DNA from 3 places in the Stenotrophomonas sp. YJH_SMC_65 genome. Region 1 is predicted to be linked to each of the others. Evidence: predicted binding sites of a transcription regulator. Region 1 holds the regulator's gene; each other region holds the start of a gene.
What was found. Region 1 encodes FliA, which starts transcription of late flagellar genes. Its sites were predicted from a motif close to TAAAGTTTNNCNNNCNNNGGCCGATAA; they were not measured.
Positions count from the first base shown of each region.

Region 1 (4,452 bases):
TGGGCCTGCAGCACGGCCTGGCCGGCACGTGCAGCGCCCAGCGCTTCTTCAGCGGCGTGGCACAGCTCGACCATGGCGGTGACACCGAGGAAACCCGCGCCGCCCTTGAGCGTGTGGTAGCCCCGGAACACCGCGTTGAGCTGTTCGGTGTCCTGCGGTGCCTGCTCCAGCGACACCAGCTGTTCGCCGAGGCGATCCAGGATTTCCTGTGCCTCGATGATGAAATCGGCAGTGATGTCGTCGGATACCGCGCTCATGCTTACAGCCCCAGATCCGACAACAGGTCGTCGGCGTCGTTCTGCGAGACCGCGTGGCGGTCCAGTCCCTTCAGTGCCGGCCCGGCCAGTTCCGGGTCGGTGCGATGCTGTTCCGGCGGCAGGCCGAGCGCGCCGAAGCCTTCATGCACGCGGCGGACGATGCCGACCACGCGACGGATGATCTGCCCGGTCAGGTCCTGGTAGCTCTGGGTCAGGGCGATCTCGGTCAGGTTGTGGCGGATGCGCTCGAGCTGCACGTCCTGGCCTGGCTGCAGGCCTTCGGCGCGCAGCTGCTCGGTCAGGCTGCGGCATTCCTCGGCCAGGTCCAGGGTGCGGTGGGTAGCCTGTTCGGTCATCGCCACCACGTGGTCCAGACGTGCGCACGCATCGTCCAGTTCGCCGGCCTCGCTGGGCACGGTCGGCAGTTCGCCCAGGGCCTGCCCCAGCTCGCGGGCCAGCCGCGAGAGGCCGCTCATCATCGGCTGCGTGCGCAGCGCGACCAGTCCGTCGATGCGTTGCCGCCAGGCGGCTTCGTCACCGGACTCCAGGGCATCCAGGGCTTCCTGCAGTCGCAGGGCGAGGGCGTTCTTGTCGACCGTGGTATCCATCAGGCGCTGGCCGCCAGGCGTTCGAAGATCTTGCCCAGCTTCTCTTCCAGCGTCTGCGCGGTGAACGGCTTGATGATGTAGCCGTTCACGCCGTTCTGGGCCGCTTCGATGATCTGCTCGCGCTTGGCTTCGGCGGTGACCATCAGCACCGGCAGGGTCTTCAGCTTGGCGTCGGCACGGATCGCCTTGAGCAGTTCGATGCCGGTCATCACCGGCATGTTCCAGTCGGTGACGACGAAATCGAAGGGCTGGCTCTGCAGCAGCGACAGCGCGGCATGCCCGTCCTCGGCTTCGGCGGTGTTGGTGAAGCCCAGATCGCCCAGCAGGTTCTTGACGATTCGACGCATGGTCGAGAAGTCGTCGACGATGAGGATGCGCATGTTCTTGTTCAAAGCAGAGTTCCTTTGTTGTTCATTCCGGGCGACCGGGGGCAGTCGCCTCGGGGATGTTCATTCTTCCAGGCCGGCGTCGACGGCCTCGAAAATCTTCAGGCGGCCGCGCAGGCGCAGCACGGCCTGGCCATGGATCTGGCAGACCCGCGACTCGCTCACGCCGAGCACCGCGCCGATCTCCTTCAGGTTCAGCTCCTGCTCGTAGTACAGCGAGAGCACCAGCTGTTCGCGCTCGGGCAGGTGGCCGATGGCCTTGCCCAGCTCGCGACCGAACTCGCCGCGCTCCAGCACCTGCTGCGGGGTCGGGCCGCCCTGGGCGACGGTATCCAGTTCGCCCTGGTCTTCGATGCGCGACTCCAGGCTCAGCACCTGGCCACGTGCGGCGTCTTCCATCAGCCTCAGGTACTCGGGCAGCGGCATCTCCATCGCGGCGGCCACTTCGGTGGCGCTGGCGGCACGGCCCGTGCTCTGTTCCAGGCGGCGGATGGTGGCGGCGGCATCACGGGCACGGCGGTGCACCGAGCGCGGCACCCAGTCGCCACGGCGGATCTCGTCGATCATCGAGCCGCGGATGCGGATCGATGCATAGGTCTCGAACGAGGCGCCCTGGTCGGCGTCGTAGCTGCGCGAGGCTTCGATCAGGCCCATCATGCCGGCCTGGATCAGATCATCGACTTCGACGCTGGCCGGCAGGCGCGCGGCCAGGTGGTGGGCGATGCGTCGCACCAGGTCCGAATGCTGGGCGATGACCTCGTTGGCCGCCGAGCGCTGGACTTCCCTGTACTGGTGGGCTGCGCCTTTCATGCGGCCACCCCACGCTGCTTGAGGATGCGTTCGAGGAAGAACTCGACGCCACCGCGCGGTTCGGTCGGTGCCTGCCAACGCGCGGTGCGGCGTGCGATCTCGGTGATCGCCAGCGCCGACGGGCTGGATGGATAGGCCTTCACCACCGGCTGCTGGCGCTGCACCGACAGGCGCAGCCAGTCATCCTGCGGCACGCAGCCCAGGTAGTTCAGCGAGACATCGGCGAGGAACTTCTCGCAGACGCGGGTCAGCTTCTCGTACAGCACGCGGCCCTCGTTCGGGTCGCGCACCATGTTGGCCACCACCTGGATGCGGTCCACGCCGCGCTCGCGCGACAGCACCTTGATCAGTGCGTAGGCGTCGGTGATCGAGGCCGGTTCGTCACAGACCACCACCACGGTGTCCTGCGCGGCCTGGCAGAAGGTCAGCACGCCGTCGGTGATGCCGGCGGCGGTATCGACCACCATGATGTCCAGCTCGCGTTCCAGTTCGGAGAACACGTTGACCAGGCCGACATGCTCGGCCGGGGCAAGCTCGGCCATGTGCCGGCGGCCGGAAGCGGCCGGGACCACCAGCACGCCGTTCGGGCCTTCGACGATGACGTCGTCCAGCGAGCAGCGGCCGGCCACCAGGTCGGCCAGCGTAAAGGTGGGGTTCAAGCCCAGGATCACGTCGATGTTGGCCAGGCCGAGGTCGGCGTCCAGCAGCAGCGTGCGCTTGCCCATGCCGGCCAGCGCCACCGCCAGGTTGGCGGACACATTCGTCTTGCCCACGCCGCCCTTGCCGCCGGTCACGGCGATGGTGCGCACAGGGCCGAGCGGCTCGCTGCGGGTGGCCGACAGCGGGAAGGTCTTGGTCAGCTTGGCGTACTCACGCGACGGCATGGTTCAACTCCGGGTTGCAGGGCATATCGGCCGCTCGGCGCAAATCTTCAAGGCGAAGTACAAGATTGGCTGCACTGGCCCGGTGCAGGTCCTCCGGGACGTCCTGGCCATCGGTCACCCAGGTGATCGGCAGGGCGTGGTCCACGGCCACCGACAGGGCGTTGCCGAAGCGGCCGGTCTCGTCCAGCTTGCTCAGCACCAGGCCCTGCAGGTTGGCCGCACCGAAGCGGCGCACCACCTCGTCCATGTCGCCGAAGCTGGTGTTGGCCGGCAGCACCAGCAGGGTGCGCACCTGGCGCGCGGCGCGCAGCCACTGCAGCTGGGCGGCCAGGGCACGGTCGCGCGGGCCCAGGCCGGCGGTATCGATCAGCACCAGCTTGTAGTCCTTCAAGCGTTCCAGCAGCTGGTCCAGGTCGGTGCCGCTGTTGGCCTCGTGCACGGCGATGCCGAGCTGGCGGCCGTAGCCATACAGCTGTTCACGGGCGCCGATGCGGGTGGTGTCGGTGGTGACCAGGGCGACGTCACGCGGGGCGTGCTTCTCGGCGAAGCGCGAGGCCAGCTTGGCGATGGTGGTGGTCTTGCCGGCGCCGGTCGGGCCGACCAGCGCGATCACGCCGCCTTCCTCCAGCGGGTCGACCGGGGCGATCGGCAGCTTGCGCGAGATCAGCCCCAGCATCAGGCCGCGGCCACGATGGGCTTCGGTTTCCAGCGGGATCTGCATGGCCACGTCGCGGGCCAGCCCGGCGTCGAAACCGTACTCGTCCATCAGGTCCAGCGCGGTGGCGCGCACCGGGCTGCCACGCAGGCGCTCGTCGGTGAAGCGGTTCATCTCGCGCTCGATCACCTGGCGCATGCCGGCCACTTCCTGGCGCAGCTGGCGGATCTCGGCGTCGTCCTGGGCAACCACGGTCAGCGTCGGTGCCGGGGCCAGCATGGGGGCCGGGCTGGCTTCGACGGCGGCTTCGACCGCTGCCGGTTCGCTGGCGGCGATCCCGGGCTGCGCGTCGATCACGGCAGCGGTCGGCAGCGGCGGCGGCTGCACGGCCGGGGCCACGCTTTCGTGATGCGCCTCGTGCGGCGGGTCGATCTGGAAGCGCGCGCGGTTGGCCGGCACGGTGGCGGCCGGTGCAACGATGGCCTCGGCGAACGGCGCGAAGGTCTGGTCCGGCGGTGCCGGTTCGTTGACGGCGGCGCGGGCCAGGGTGGCGGCGAAGCCGGTGCTGCCCCGGGTCGGCACGATCTCGTCGGCGCTGTCCAGGGTGCGGCCGGTGGCACCGACGGCGGCGCGGGCGAGGGCGGCCACTGCCGAGGTGGTGGCCGCGACCGGTTCCGGCGCCGGGGTGCTGCTGCGGCGGCGGGTGACGGCGGCGATCACCGCGTCGGCGGCGGTGCGCGGCTTGGGTGCCGGCGGCGGTGCGACGTCACGGCGCGAGGCTTCCAGTGCACGCTGCACGGCGCTCTCGTCGTAGTTGGCGGCGGCGACGATCTCGATGCCTTCCTCGATCCG
Region 1 covers NZ_JCAFSR010000017.1:25,870-30,321, reverse strand. The annotation lists gene AC5P7A_RS20975 (chemotaxis protein CheA) at 1-257, opposite strand, end outside; gene AC5P7A_RS20970 (protein phosphatase CheZ) at 260-865, opposite strand; gene cheY (chemotaxis response regulator CheY) at 865-1,257, opposite strand; gene AC5P7A_RS20960 (RNA polymerase sigma factor FliA) at 1,315-2,061, opposite strand; gene AC5P7A_RS20955 (MinD/ParA family ATP-binding protein) at 2,058-2,945, opposite strand; gene flhF (flagellar biosynthesis GTPase FlhF) at 2,932-4,452, opposite strand, start outside.

Region 2 (4,452 bases), on a different contig from region 1:
ACATTTCCGCAAGCATGCCTTGAGAGGAATTCAAGCCTGATGTCCCGTCCGCCCCTTCACGCCCTGCAGGGCTTCGTGGCCGCCGCGCGGCTGGGCAACCTGTCACGCGCAGCGGCGTCGATGAGCCTGACCGTCAGTGCGCTCAGCCATCAGATGCGCCAGCTGGAAGAGCGGCTGGGGCAGCCACTGCTGGTCCGCCAGCCACGCGGCGTCACCCTCACCCTGGAAGGGCAGCGCCTGCTCGACCAGGTCGGCCCGCATCTGGATGCGATCAACGAGGCCTTCCAGCCCTATGCCGCACGCGCCGAGCACGTGCTGACGATCAGCGCGGTACCGTCGATGGCGTCGGCGTGGCTGGTGCCGCGCTTGGGGCACTTCGTTGCCGAGCATCCACAGATCGAGATCAACCTGCAGTCGAGTGAACGCCTGATTGACTTCGAGCGACAGCGCCAGTTCGACGCCGCGCTGCGGCTGGGCAGCGGGCAGTGGCCGGGCCTGGTGGTGGAGCCGCTGTTCGACGAGTGGCTGCTGCCGATGGCCAGCCCGGCGCTGATCGAACGCATGGGAGGGATCGACCGCGTGCCGCTGAACCAGTGGCCGCTGCTGGGGGATCCCGATGGCGCGTGGGGCGCCTGGTTCGCGCTGAGTGGGCAGAACCCGCCGCCGCGCTTCGTGGCGGTGCTGGATGATTCGGAGGCGCATCACCGTGCGGCGCTGGACGGGGTGGGCGTAGCGCTGGGACGGGTGACGCGGGCGCGCCTGCTGCTGGATTCGGGCCAACTGGTGGCGCTGTCCAGCCTGCGACTGAAAACCGCCTGGCCGCATTGGCTGGTCTACCCGCAGCGCTCGGCCCGCCATCGCGGCTTCCTGGCCTTCCGCGACTGGCTGCACGCTCAGGCGGCCGAGCACGTCCGGCACATGGCAGACGCGCATTTATAGCGTCGAGCCATGCCCGACTGCGTGTGTCCCGCAGTCACCGTACCAACGTAACCGCCTGCCCGGCACGGGCGAAGGCTTCGCCCAGCAACGAGCCTGCCTTGATCGCCTCCACTTCCTCGAACAGCGCCTGCAATGCATCGGCCGGGCGCGAGGCCGGCGCCGCGACCGCCTGCTGGATCACGGTGAAACGGTCGGCCAGCACGCGGTGGCCGGGATGCGCCTGCGCCCAGGCGGCCAGCGGCTGGCGCACGCCGGCGGCGGCATCCAGGCGCTGCAGATCGAACAGGGTGATGGCAGCGGCCGACGTCTCGGCCCGCTCGATCATGGCGTGGCGCAGTTCGCGGCTGAGGAACAGGTCGTAGGCGGCGCCACGACCGACCGCGATGCGCAGGCCATCGCGGTCCAGGTCGGCCACCTGCTGCGCAGGGCTGTCCTCGCGCACCAGGTAGGTGCCTTCGATCTCCACATAGGGGGCGCTGAAGGCGATGCGGTCGGCGCGCGCCGGATCGATGGCCAGGAAGGCCAGGTCCCAGGCATCCTTGCTGGCTGCAGCGACCACCGCGGCCGCGGCGTCGTGGCAGGTGAAGCGTGCCTGCACGCCCATGCGCTGCGCCAATGCCGTGGCCAGTTCCAGTGACGGCCCGCGCGGTGAGCGCGCGTCCCCCTGCGCCAGTACTGGATTGCCCAGGTTGATGGCCACGCGCAGGAAGCCCAGCGGTGCCAGCGCACCACGATGATCGGCCAGGGACATGCAGGACTCCGCGGGGAAAGGGCGGTCCAGCATGCCAGTACGGACCTGCAAGGCAGTGTCAGCATCCGGTTATCCTGCGGACATGAACCCCATCCTGCACGTCGAGATACCGGTCACTGACCTGGGCCGGGCCATCACGTTCTACCAGCACTGGCTGCAGGTGGCGGTGGACGAACCGATCCTGCTGCACGACTGCAGGATGGCTTACCTGCCGTTTGCCGATGAGGCCACCGGTGCCAGCATGGCGCTGGTGCGGGGGGCCGACTATCTGCCCTCCGTCCACGGTGCGCGCATCTACATCGGGGTTGATGACCTGGATGCCAGCCTCGAGCGTGCGCTGCAGGCCGGGGCCGAGCTGCGCTTCGGCCCGGCCGATGCCGGTGACTGGCGCGTGGCCGAGATCGCCGACAGCGAAGGCAATCGCATTGCGCTGCAGGCGCGCGTGGTTCTTTAGGGCCGAGCCCATGCTCGGCTGCTGTTGACCCAGCCGCCAACGCTCATCCGAGCATCGGCCCGGCTCTACACCGTGGCCGCGCGCGAGCGCTGCAGCCAGTCGTTGATCGCCGGGTCCAGCCGTGGGTCGTCCGGCAGCTGCATGCCGAAGCGCTGCTGCAACACCTCGCGCACGTCGCCCACATCGCGCAGCGGACGCTTGTCCGGTGCCTGGCCGGGACGGTACTCGGTGTAGTTGCCACTGCCGATGGTGCGTCGCCAGTCCGGCCCGGTCAGGGATGCGCGCAGCTGGCCGGGGAAACTGGAATCGGGATGGGTGCACACGTACCAGTTGCCCACGACGTTGTCGATCGGTGCCGGCGCGTGCAGGTCGAAGCGATACATCGCCCGCCAGCCATCGCCGGACTCGGCGGACAGCACGAAATCCCCCTCGCCGGGCAGGCGCTGCAACAGGAAGCGCTCGTGGGGCGTGGCCTGCGGCTGCGGATCATGCAGCCGCAGCGGCACGGTCGGGGTCAGGCTGCCGAAACCGGCATCCACCAGCCAGTCATCGCCGTCCACCTGCACGCGCAGCAGCAGGTGGGTGCGTGCGGTCAGTTCGCCGTCCTGGGCGGCCAGCAGCACGCGCGCGCTCAACGGCTGTGCATCGAAGCCCAGCGCCTGCAGCAGTGCCAGCAGGCCGCCGTTGAGTTCGAAGCAGTAGCCGCCACGACGGTCGTCGAGCAGCTTGCGCTGCACGCTGTCCAGGTCGATCGGTACTGCATCGCGCAGCAGGCAGCTGAGGGTTTCGAACGGCAGCAGTGCGTTGTGGCGCTGCTGCAGCAGGGTCAGGCCCGCCAGCGTCAGCGGTGGCAGTGCATCCAGCTGCAGGCGTTGCAGGTAGCGGGGGACATCGAGCGTCGTCATGCGCGCGCCGGGCGGGGGAGGGAGATCTACTGTGCTCTCCCAACCGGGGTTGAGGTCAAGCATTGCGCGGGTGTCATCCCCCCGTCGCCTGTGCCGGGTACAAAGGCCGCGTCCGCCAGCAATCGGTGGGAGTGAACCAGGAGCGCCCTAAAGTTGCGCCATTTCCCGCCGATACAGGTGCGTCCTTCCGCCTGGAGCCTGTCATGTCGGCCGTCGTCCCCCACCTCCGGTCCCTGCGCATGCGGCTTGCCGCACTGCGCTCGGCGTCCCCCGGCCTGCTGCTGTGGCTGCAGCCGCATCGGCTCAGTGTGGCCAGCAAGCTCAAGGCGACCCTGTGGGTCTGTGGGCTGGGCCTGATCGCGATCGCCGCCGTCTACGCCTGGACCGGCCATGCCAGCACGCAGGCGGCGCGCAGCCAGGCCAGCTACCAGCACGGCAGCGATCTGGCCGCGAGCGTGGCCACGCAGGTGGCCGAGGCGCGTCGTCTGCAGACCCAGTATGCACGTAGTTTCGACGATGCCGACCGCGCGCAGCTGCTGGCGACGCAGAAGGCGCTCCAGGCCGATCTTCAGGCGCTGCGCGCGATGCCGATGGATCCCGGCCGGCGCGAGGCGCTGCAGGCACTGACCGAAGCCGCCGGCGCGTTCTCGCAGGGTGTGGCCGCCCTGTTCGAACGCGTCGATGAGATGGGTCGTGGCGATGCCGGCCTCGCCGCGCAATTGCAGCAGGCCGCCGACGCCCTGCAGGCGCAGGTGGATGCGTTGCAGCGGCCTTCGTTGGCGTTGTCCCTGCAGAAGATGCGCCGCCAGGAGGCACTGCTGCTGCTCGATGGCGACTCCACCCATGCCGACCGTGCGAGCGAAGAAAAGCTGCCGTTCGATCTCGCACTGGTGGGCCTGCCGACCGATGCGCAGGATGCCCTTCGTAACGGCATGGAGGCCTATCAGGCCGCATTGCTGGGCTATACCGCCGCCCGCGTGGGCCTGGATGTAGAGGCGCAATCGCTGCTGGATACCGCCGCCGGCGTGGCGCCGGCGCTGGCCGTCTTCCAGCAGGCCCAGGTGGCGGCGCTGGCCAAGGCACAGGCGCGCCAGCAGGCCGGCGCACGCACCATGAGCGTGCTGTTCGCGGTGACCCTGCTGCTGGTCGCCGGTGTGTTGATCACCAGCCTGGTGCTGGTGCGGCGTGCGGTGCGCCAGCCGATCCAGGACACCCTGCGCTTCGCCAGCGACGTCGCCGACGACCGACTCGACACCACCCTGCGCGTCTACAACGCCAACGATGAAATCGGCCAGCTGGCGCAGCGCCTGGTCGACATGCAGCAGCGCCTGCGCGCGCGCATCGAGGCCGAGCGTGCCGTGGCGCGCGGCAACACCCGTGTGCGGCAGGCATTGGACAGTGCG
Region 2 covers NZ_JCAFSR010000004.1:274,635-279,086, reverse strand. The annotation lists gene AC5P7A_RS09410 (LysR substrate-binding domain-containing protein) at 40-939, shown strand; gene AC5P7A_RS09405 (transporter substrate-binding domain-containing protein) at 974-1,690, opposite strand; gene AC5P7A_RS09400 (VOC family protein) at 1,773-2,144, shown strand; gene AC5P7A_RS09395 (arylamine N-acetyltransferase) at 2,210-3,049, opposite strand; gene AC5P7A_RS09390 (methyl-accepting chemotaxis protein) at 3,253-4,452, shown strand, end outside.
Region 2: a site for FliA is predicted at 3,198-3,224, ahead of AC5P7A_RS09390 (methyl-accepting chemotaxis protein). Genes of this name have one in related genera too.

Region 3 (4,452 bases), on a different contig from region 1:
GACGGCGACTGGCAGGAATTCTGACAGAAGCACGGGGTCAGATCCCTTTCCTGTGGGAAAGGGATCTGACCCCTTACGCGTGGAAAGTGATGCAAATCCCACTTCATAATCCGGTGCAGAGGCCGATATCCCCATCGAGCCTCGCGCCAATGCGTGCTGGCGCCCGCCCCTGACCGTAGATTCCATGTCCGACGGCAACGACACTGCAGTGCATGATGTCCACGCGGCTGATGCCGCGGACGAACGATTCCTGGTCCGCAACCCGCGCCAGCTGCGCCAGCTGCTGCGCTCGCTGATCGACCAGCGATCGCTGATCAACGCCCATATCGACGGCCGCGACCGTTCCTTCCCGACCGCCCTGCTCGACCTCGACGAAGACGAGGACTTCCTGCTGCTCGATGGCAGCCCACAGGAAGCCTCCAACCGCGCCGCCGAGCAGGCCGATCACCTGCTGTGCTTCGCCCAGCTCGAACGCGTGCTGGTACGGTTCCGGCTGCACGAACTGCAGCGCGTGGACAACGACGGCCATGTGGCCTTCCGTGCGCCGCTGCCTGACGAACTGGTGCACCTGCAGCGCCGCGAGCTGTACCGGCTGGAGACGCCGGTCACCGACTCGCCCCACCTGCTGCTGCCGCCTGGCGAAGCGCGCGCCGAAGCCCTGTCGATGCGCGTAGTGGACATCAGCGGTGGCGGCCTGGCCGTGGTGGTGCCCAATGACTGCGCGGTGTTTGGTCTGCAGAAGCGCTATCCGGCGCGGCTGTCGCTGCCGGACGGCCCCGACCTGGATATCGAACTGGTGGTCTGCAACCTGCTGCCGCAGCGTCAGCCCAATGGCATCGAGGTCAAGCGCGTGGGAATGCGCTTTGAATGCCTGCCACGCGGCGCCGACAGCGCCATCCAGCGCTACATCTTCCGCATCGACCGCCAGCGCAAGGCCCGCCGCAACGGCGAGCTCTGAGGCCGTCCGACCGGTAGTGCCGGCCGCCGGCCGGCAACCCTGGAACGCGTGCCGGGGTCAGATCCCTTTTCCCTGAAAAGGGATCTGACCCCATCCACGGCACTGCCCGGCACCTAAAGTCCCCCCCGGCGGGGCCGATATCGAGCCTGACACCGGGACTTCCGGCAGAACCAGGACCCCTCGATGAACGACAAGACCAGCTCCGCCGCCAGCGCCGGTGGCGAATTCCTCAGCTTCACCCTTGGTGACGAGCACTATGGCGTGGACATCCTCAAGGTGCAGGAAATCCGCGGCTACGACGCCGTCACCCGCGTGCCGGACGCCCCGGACTACATCAAGGGCGTGATCAACCTGCGCGGCACCATCGTCCCGGTCATCGACCTGCGCCTGAAGCTGCGCCTGGACAACGCCCGCTACGATGCCTTCACCGTGATGATCGTGCTGAACGTGGAAGACCGCGTGGTCGGCATCGTCGTCGACAGCGTCTCCGACGTGATCCCGCTGTCGGCCGAGCAGATCCGCCCGACCCCGGAATTCGGCGCCGCCGTCGACACCCGCTTCATCTCCGGCATCGGTACCCACGACGATCGCATGCTGATCCTGCTGGACATCGAGACCCTGCTCGACAGCGCCGACATGGGCCAGGCCAACCTCGCCGAAGACGTCGCTGCCTGAGCAACCGGAACTGCTTCACGTTCCAGTCACAAAACCCTTCAGTTCCCTTCGGCGGTGCCGATAGGGGGACAGAAGCCGGTCGCGCAGGAGCGCGCAGGACCGGCCCGATCGTTACCATCCCCGGAGATACCCTCGATGAAGTCCCTGTTTGCGTTCGTCTCGGCCGCTGTCCTGGCCACCACCGCCGCCTCCGCTTTCGCCCAGTCGGCCGACATGATCCCGCCGGAAATGGCGCCGCGTTCGGTCGGCAAGGACGGCATGGTCTGTGGCAAGGTCGAAAAGGCCCGTTACGCAGAAGGCTCCGAAGGCCAGCCGACCTTCCTGTACATGGGCGGCGCCTTCCCGCGCCACACCTTCTCGGCGCGTATCGCCGGCGAGAACCGCGGCAAGTTCTCCTTCCCGCTGGAAACCCTGGAAGGCAAGACCGTGTGCGTGATCGGCAAGATCCAGCGCGACGCCTCGCGTGCGGAAATCGAAGTCAGCTCGCCGGCCGGGCTGAAGCTGGCCAACATCAAGTAATCCGCCGTTCGTCGGACCACGCCGGGCCTGGTCCTGGCGTGGTTTCTGCTGCAACCGGGCCCGATGCCCGGGCGCGTCTGCCTTAGGAGCTCGCAACGCCCATGCCGTGGATCAACAACCTGAAACTGATGCCGAAACTGCTGCTGACCTTCGGCGTCCTCCTGCTGGTGATGCTGCTGCAGGGCATCGTCGCCTATCGCGGCCTGCATTCGCTGAACAACGTGACCACCGAGCTGGCCGGTTCACGCATGGAGAGCATCCGCATGGCCGGCGAGATGCGCGGCATGCTGGGCGAGTACCGCAATGCCGCCTACCAGCAGCTGATCCGCGCCAGCGATGACGTCAAGTCCGATGCGCGCAAGCAGGGCGTCGACCTGCGCGCCAGCATGGACAAGTCGATCAAGGAGTATCCGAAGCTGGTCGACAACCCGCAGCAGAAGAAGCTGTTCGACGCCTTCGCCAAGGAATGGAAGGACGCCTTGGCATCCTATGACAGCGTCACCGAGATGCTGGAACTGGACCTGCCGGACGACGCCATCGATACCTTCGTCGGCGAAACCCGCACCAAGCACCGCAAGGCCGCCTCCGCGCTGGAGGCGCTGATCGCCGAAGACAACCGCCTCGCCCGCGCCTCGCGCGAAGAGGCCGCATCCACCTACTCCGCCTCGGCCGTGCTGACCGTGATCGCCCTGCTGGGAGGCGCCGCGCTCGGCCTGGTGCTGGTGTGGCTGTTTGCCCGCGCCCTGGTCGGCAGCGTGCGTGGCGCCGTCTCGGTGGCCAACGACGTGGCCGGCGGCAAGCTCGATGGCCACATCGACGTCAGCCGCCAGGATGAAGTGGGCGAACTGATGCAGGCCATGCAGCGCATGCAGCGCGACCTGCGCGAGCGCATCGAGACCGACCAGGCCATCGCCCGCGAGAACCTGCGCATCCGTACCGCGCTGGACTACAGCTCGACCGGCGTCTACCTGACCGACACCAGCAACACCATCGTCTACAGCAACCGCGCCCTGCAGCAGACCCTGAGCCAGTACCAGGACGAACTGCGCCGCGACCTGCCGGACTTCGATGCGCAGGCTTCGCTGATCGGCAAGCCGGTCACCGTGCTCGAACACCGCGGCGAGATGGACCAGACCCTGCTGGGCAACCTGAAGGCACACGGCGTCGCCCGTCGCCCGATGCAGTACGGCGATGCCCAGTTCGCCCAGGTGGTCTCGACCATCCGCAATGAAGGCGGCGACACCGTCGGCTACGTGGTGGAATGGCGCGACCGTACCCAGGAAGCGCAGGTCGAAGCCGAAGTGGCCCGCGTGATCGCCCAGGCCGCCGCTGGCGACCTGTCCGGCCGCATCGATGCCAGCGACAAGGAAGGCTTCTTCCTGCAGCTGGCCCAGCAGATCAACGGCCTGCTGGACGCCAATGCCGGCAGCATCGAGCAGATCTCCGGCCTGCTGGCCGCGCTGTCGCAGGGCGACCTGACCGTGCGCATGCACGGCGATTACCAGGGCGTGTTCGCCCGGATGCGCGACGACGCCAACGCCACCGCCGCGCAGCTGAGCGAGATCGTCACCCGCATCAAGCAGTCCAGCCGCGCGATCAGCTCCGCTGCCGGTGAAATCGCCTCCGGCAACAGCGACCTGTCGCGCCGCACCGAACAGCAGGCCGCCAACCTGGAGGAAACCGCTGCCTCCATGGAGGAACTGACCTCCACCGTGCGCCAGAACGCCGAGCACGCACGCCAGGCCAACCAGCTCGCCATCGGCGCGCACGGTGTCGCCTCGCAGGGCGGTGACGTGGTCGGCCAGGTGGTCACCACCATGTCGGCCATCGAAGCCTCGTCGAAGAAGATCGCCGAGATCATCTCGGTGATCGACGGCATTGCCTTCCAGACCAACATCCTGGCGCTGAACGCCGCAGTGGAAGCCGCCCGTGCCGGCGAACAGGGCCGCGGCTTCGCCGTGGTCGCCAGCGAAGTGCGCACCCTCGCGCAGCGCTCGGCCGCGGCCGCCAAGGAGATCAAGGGCCTGATCGACGACTCGGTCGGCAAGGTCAACGACGGCTCGGCGCTGGTGCACAAGGCCGGCGCGACCATGGGCGAGATCGTCGCCTCGGTGCAGCGCGTGACCGACATCATGGCCGAGATCTCCGCCGCCTCGCAGGAACAGAGCGCCGGCATCGAACAGGTCAACCAGACCGTGGTGCAGATGGACGAAACCACCCAGCAGAACGCCGCGCTGGTGGAAGAAGCCACCGCCGCCGCACGTGCGATGGAAGAACAGGCCGGCCACCTCAGCGAGGCC
Region 3 covers NZ_JCAFSR010000020.1:2,773-7,224, reverse strand. The annotation lists partial or broken gene AC5P7A_RS21175 (methyl-accepting chemotaxis protein) at 1-24, shown strand, start outside; gene AC5P7A_RS21170 (flagellar brake protein) at 185-958, shown strand; gene AC5P7A_RS21165 (chemotaxis protein CheW) at 1,142-1,633, shown strand; gene AC5P7A_RS21160 (hypothetical protein) at 1,769-2,152, shown strand; gene AC5P7A_RS21155 (methyl-accepting chemotaxis protein) at 2,254-4,452, shown strand, end outside.
Region 3: a site for FliA is predicted at 1,073-1,099, ahead of AC5P7A_RS21165 (chemotaxis protein CheW). Genes of this name have one in related genera too.